One region of the Gorillibacterium terrae genome, then DNA from elsewhere that is predicted to be linked to it. Evidence: riboswitches for the same ligand, from Rfam matches in the RefSeq annotation. Region 1 holds a riboswitch; the other holds the start of a gene.

Region 1 (3,036 bases):
ATGGGCCGCCGCAAGCGAGCCCGCTTCGGCGAGCGCCGTCGCGCCATCGTACATGCTGGCGTTGGCCGCGGCCATGCCGGTCAGCTCGCAGATGTACGACTGAAATTCGAAGATCGCCTGCAGCTCGCCCTGGCTGATCTCCGGCTGATACGGCGTGTACGCCGTATAGAATTCGGAGCGGGAGATGATATGGTTGATGACCACCGGCACATGGTGGTCGTAGAGGCCCGCTCCAAGAAAGCTGGCGTAGCGGTCCGTGTCGGCGTTCCGGCCGGCCAGCTCCCGCATATGCCTCAGCAGCTCGTATTCGTCCAGCGCTTCGGATACGGCGAGACGTCCCTGAAACCGGACGTCGGCGGGGATATCGGCGAACAGGTCCTCCACGGCGGCCACGCCGATTTCGTTCAGCATGGCCGCCTGGTCCTGCTCGGTCATGGGCAGATAGCGGTGCTTCATTTCGCCGCCTCCTTTCGGGTTCGTTTGTAGAAGGGAAGGCCGATCACAACGGCCTTCAACCGTTTGCCGCGGATCTCGATCCAGAGCTCCGTTCCCGGCTCGGCGGAGTCCGCCTTCACCAGAGCCAGCCCCAAGTCCCGCTTGAGGCTCGGAGAGCGGGTGCCGGTCGTCACTTCGCCGATCCGTTCGGCCGACTCCTCCGGTCCCGCGTACAGCGGGTAATGCGGCCGGGGAATGCCGCGGTCGACCATCTCGATGCCGACCATCCGGCGCGGAACGCCCGCTTCCTTCTGCCGCGCCAGCGCTTCGCGGCCGATGAAGTCGCCCTTGTCCAGCTTGACGAAGCGGGCGAGCCCCGCCTCAAGCGGCGAGATAGCCGCGGATAGCTCCTGCCCGTACAGCGAGAGCCCCGCCTCGAAGCGCAGCGTATCGCGCGCCCCGAGGCCGATGGGGATAAGGCCTTCCGGTTTTCCGGCTTCGAGCAGCCCCCGCCACAGCGCCGGGGCGTCCGCGGCATCCGCGTACAGCTCGAAGCCGTCCTCGCCGGTGTAGCCCGTGCGCGAGACGAGCGCCTTCACGCCGCAGACTTCCGTTTCCGCGAGGAAGGTGAAGGGTCTCAGCGCGGACAATTCCGTCGGATCGGCTGCAACCTTGGCGATGATCCGGGCGGCAAGCGGTCCTTGCAGCGCCAGGAGCGCCGTCTCGGCGCTTCGGTCCGTCAGCGTCACGCCGTCCGCCAGATGCCGGTTCAGCCATTCCAGGTCTTTTTGCAAATTCGCCGCGTTCAGCACGAGCAGGTAGCGCCCGGCCTCGATGCGGTAGACCAGCAGATCGTCCACCGTGCCGCCGTCCTCGTAGCACATCAGGCTGTACTGGGCGGAGCCGTCGGCGAGCTTCGCCACGTCGTTGACGGTAAGCTTTTGCAGCCAGGCCTCGGCCGCATCGCCGCGGACCTCGACCTCGCCCATGTGGGAGACGTCGAACAGGCCGGCTCGCTCCCGGACGGCGTCATGCTCCGCCTGAATGCCGGAGAACTGCACGGGCAGCTCCCAGCCGCCGAAGTCGATCGTGCGGGCGCCTTCCGTCTCCGCGTAGAGCGGGTATAACGGGGTTTGCTTGAGTACGGTCATTCCTTCTCACCTCTCGCTGAACTGGTCGAATGGGGAATATCCGGCTTCTCCGCCTCGCCGCTTTTTCGCAGGCCTCCCGGTGGAGCGGCCCGGAACCAAAAAAGGACAGAAGCGAAAAGCGGACAGCTTCCCCTTGGGAAACCGTGCTTTTCCTCTGTCCTTTGTACCTGAGAGTTACCTTGGCCCGGAAGCGGTGCGCTTCTGCGGCAAGTTTCCCCTTGGGTGTCCCGCGCGGGCGGGCGCTCTCCAGAGACGCGTCCGGCAATGGTCCTTTTGCCTGAGAGATTCACCTGGCGGCTTACTCCTTCGGCGTTACCGTAAGTCTAGGTAATCTCTCCCATTGCGTTCATCCGCTGTGCTGTATGATGTTTGTCGCATTTGTGAACTCCTCACTCCATTAATAAGCGAAAAAACCGGCCGTGTCAAGATAACTTCCACTAAATCCGCTGCCCCGGACTGCCCCATTGACAGGCCCGGCACCGATCCGGTACTTTTAATACGTATGCCGCATGTGCGGCGCGGGTTACCTACCCAGCCTTTTCCCCGGAGGGGCGAAAAGAGCATGATCAAAGCGAGGGTCTTTCCATGAGCGAAGTGAAAGCGGATTTGCTGTACAGCGAAGAGCATGAATGGGCGGCAAAAGGCGCAGCGCGCACGGTGCGGATCGGCATTACCGATTTTGCCCAGAGCCGTCTCGGAGACATCGTGTTCGTCGAGCTTCCCGAGCTGGGCGCGAAGACGTCGGAGGGAGACAGCCTCGGCACGATTGAATCGGTCAAGACCGTATCCGATCTGTATTCTCCGGTCGGCGGAACGGTCGTCAAGCTGAACGAGGCGCTGATCGACCAACCCGAGCTGGTCAATTCGGACCCGTACGGAGCTGGCTGGATCGTCGAGCTGGAAGTCGACGGCGAACCGGACGACGCCTTGTCCAAGCTGCTGAACGCCGAGCAGTACGAAGCCCTCATCGCCGATCAGGCGTAAGAAGAGCGCAGGAACGATTCCATCAAGCGCCCGGCCCATGCCCGTCCCGGACTGTCCGGGGGGTGGGCGGGCGCTATTTGGCATGGCGGACGGACATGCGGACAGCGGCGGCATCTCAGCGAATTCTAATCCGGCGTTAACGCCGTTCTCATGCGTCTGCGGTAGTCTGATGGGGAAAGGGGCACCGCGGATGGACCATATTCTGATCATTGAAGATGAAAAGCCGCTCTCCCGGCTCCTGGAGCTGGAGCTCGGCCATGCCGGTTACGGCACCGAGACGGCGTTCGACGGGCGAACGGGTCTGGAGCTGGCGCTCGCGAACGAGTATGCCTGCATTCTGCTCGACCTGATGCTGCCCGGCCTGAGCGGGATGGAAGTATGCCGCCGCATCCGGCAGGTCAAAGGAACGCCGATCGTCATGCTGACGGCCCGCAGCAGCGTGTTCGACAAGGTGAACGGGCTCGAT
Region 2 (3,036 bases), on a different contig from region 1:
CGAGGCGGGCGACATTGGCGTATATGGTCAGGTTCCGCCGGTACCACCAGCGCAGCCAGAAGGGGCCCACGTAATCGGGATATTCGCCCATTCGGGCCCGGTACCGAATGTAGTATTGGTGATCCCGCCGGTTGAACGCTTCGTCGTTATTCTGGCGGATCATCTCCAGCACGGTTCCCGGCTTGAAGTGACTCTGGAGCCGCTGCTCGATCCACTCCTGCGATTCCCGCACCAGCTCAGGCTGCTTGCGCTCCGCTTCTTCGAAGCCCTTCTTTAACCGCTCGATGTCCTCCGGATCGAGATCCATCCAGTCGGTCGCGTACACCCGTTCATGGCCCAAGCGGTGTGCCAGCCGGAAGCCGATCTGCTGAATTTCGTTCGCCGGCAGCTCGCCTTCTTCCTCCCGGTACTGCCGGTACTCCGCATCCAGCTCCCGCTGGCGCTCCGCCACCTGCTCCACGCAGATCTTGGTCGGCTGAAACTCGGCAAGCCGATCGATCAGCTCCCGGATTTCCGCCTGCCGGTGCGGCTCTCGGATATCCTCCATCTGCTGAAAATGAACCATGCCCAACACCAGAACTACAGGTTGGCCCGTCATCGCAAGCAACCCCTTCCCCTCCTGAAAGTCCTCAATCCTATTCGACTTTCGGGAAGGAAAACCCTTCCATTCCCTCTATGGCACAGGGAATTCCTGATCCCTATCCTTCCTGAACCGCTCCCTCGCTCAGCGGCAGCCGCACCTTCCGTCGCCGAACCGCGTACAGGGCGTACAGCAGCACAAACCAGAGCGGGGTGAGCAGCAGGGCCGGGCGCGTCTCGGAGGCGAACAGCATAATCGCCAGAATCCCGGCGAACAGCGCCAACACCGCGTAATTGACGAAGGGCGTGAGGGGAGCCTTGAACGTCGATTTCGCTTGAAGCTGCGGGTTCGTCCGCTTATAACGAATATGGCAGACCAATACGATCCCCCAAACCCAGATGAAGCAGATCGCGCTGATCGTGGTCACGATGCCGAAGGCCTGCCCCGGAATCAGCTTGCTGAGCAGCGCTCCTCCGGACAGCACCAGCGTGGAGACGGCCAGCGCATTGCGGGGTACGTGATTGCGGTTGAGCTTGCCGAAGGCGACCGGAGCCTGGTCGTTGCGGCTCAGGTTATAGAGGATCCGACTCGTCGAGAACATGCCGCTGTTGCAGGCGGAGGCGGCGGAGGTGAGCACGACGAAGTTGATGATCCCGGCGGCAATCGGAATGCCGACCAGGGTGAACGTCTTGACGAACGGGCTCTCCGCCGGGCTGAGCTCGGTCCAGGGATTGATGCACAGGAGGGCGAGGATCGCCCCCACGTAGAAGAACAGGATGCGCAGCGGGATCTTGTTGATCGCCGACGGGATGTTCTTCTCGGGGTTGGCCGTCTCCGCCGCCGATACGCCGACCAGCTCTACGCCGACGAAGGCGAACACCACCATCTGGAAGGAGAGCAGGAAGCCGGTGACTCCGTTCGGGAAGAGTCCGCCGTGCCCCCAGATGTTCGTGAGCGTCACCTTCCCCGCATCGGTATGGAAGCCGATCACGAGCAGAACCGCCCCAATCGCAATCAAGGCGAGAATCGTCACAACCTTGATGAGGGCGAACCAGAATTCCAGCTCGCCGAAGTTCTTGACCGTGAGCAGATTAAGCGCAAGCAAGATGACCAGGCAGACGATGGCCGGTACCCACTGCGGAATCGCGAACCAATACCGCACATATACTCCAACCGCGATCACGTCGGCCATCGCCGTCATGATCCAGCAGAACCAGTAGGTCCAGCCGGTGACGAAGGCCGCCCGCGGCCCCAGGTAGTCCTCGGCAATGTCGGTGAACGACTGGTACCCTGCCTTGGACAGCAGGAGTTCTCCCAGCGCCCGCATGACGAAGAACACCGCAATGCCCACGATCAGGTAGGCGAGGACGATCGACGGCCCCGCCTGCTGGATCGCCCGGCCCGAGCCCAGAAACAATCCTGTGCCGATCGTACCGCCGATGGCAATGAGTTGAACGTGTCTGTTTTCCAATTCCCGTTTTAATTCTTGCTGTGCCAAAGCGCAAGCCCCCTTTTTGTTCGAAACCCGTCCCGCACACTCAACAAAAAAAGAGATTGGATGGACTCCAATCTCCGGGTGCGTCAGAATAACGGATCGAAAGGAAGGGCGAACATGGCTCCGCCAACCCTGCTTGAATCCGCACTCTTCTGTCCTTTTGCCTGAGATTGTGAACCCTTCGGCGCCGCGGATGCCCGCGGTCTCTCCAGAAGCCGCTCCTGCTATAGTGAACCCATAGCATTCATAGCCTGCTTTTTTCGTATTCGGTTGTCGGGTGAGATGTTTCGATGTGTCCCATCGTAAGCCTGATGCGAGAATATGTCAATGATATGGATTCCATTCGGTCATCGGACTAAGTGATCGGGCTGCAAAAAAACGCTTCGGACCCGCTCCAGAGTTACGAATCGGAGCGAACCGCCCGAAGCGCTTGCCGGTCCTGCCGGGCGTGCAGCATCTTCATCCCCCAACGGGCAATCGGCTGGGCAAACAGCATCTCGATCCAGAAGGCGACACCAAAATTCCGCGGCCAGATATGCAGGAAATTCTGAAACGGATGCAGGCTGATCTCCCGCATGCCCACCCAGGTGCCGATGATCGACATCCACAGGGACAACACGGTGACGTTCAGCACGATGGTCATCAGCACCCGGACGGCAAACCCATCGGTCGGCTTGAGGAACCTCGGCAGAACCCTGCCCACGATCGGTCCGGCCAGGAAACGCACGGACAGAAGGACGATGATCCACATGAACGGGATGATTTTTAGCGTATTCCAATAGACTGCTTTGCTGAAGCCGAGCTCCAGCCCGGTGATGACGGGCGCAATGGTATTGACGGACAGAATAGAGACAATCAAACCAAACAGAATCCCCTCTTTGCCGTTTCTCGGCAAGCGGGTCTCGGCATGCATCGGGTTCGACATGATCGAAATCCTCCTTTTTTTCAAGAGACTTTGTCC

The links. Region 1 has a riboswitch for glycine ahead of gcvT (glycine cleavage system aminomethyltransferase GcvT). Riboswitches for the same ligand answer to the same signal wherever they lie in the genome.
Region 2: another riboswitch for glycine. It lies ahead of ACSEXS_RS13240 (amino acid permease); the one in region 1 lies ahead of gcvT (glycine cleavage system aminomethyltransferase GcvT).

Annotation. Positions count from the first base shown of each region.
Region 1 covers NZ_JBPPGI010000002.1:71,134-74,169, forward strand. Annotated here, with positions in the region: gene gcvPA (aminomethyl-transferring glycine dehydrogenase subunit GcvPA) at 1-456, opposite strand, end outside; gene gcvT (glycine cleavage system aminomethyltransferase GcvT) at 453-1,586, opposite strand; glycine riboswitch at 1,739-1,838, opposite strand; glycine riboswitch at 1,842-1,936, opposite strand; gene gcvH (glycine cleavage system protein GcvH) at 2,172-2,570, shown strand; gene ACSEXS_RS10535 (response regulator transcription factor) at 2,761-3,036, shown strand, end outside.
Region 2 covers NZ_JBPPGI010000003.1:131,185-134,220, reverse strand. Annotated here, with positions in the region: gene ACSEXS_RS13245 (DUF5694 domain-containing protein) at 1-598, opposite strand, end outside; gene ACSEXS_RS13240 (amino acid permease) at 699-2,078, opposite strand; glycine riboswitch at 2,218-2,297, opposite strand; gene ACSEXS_RS13235 (DUF2798 domain-containing protein) at 2,476-2,988, opposite strand.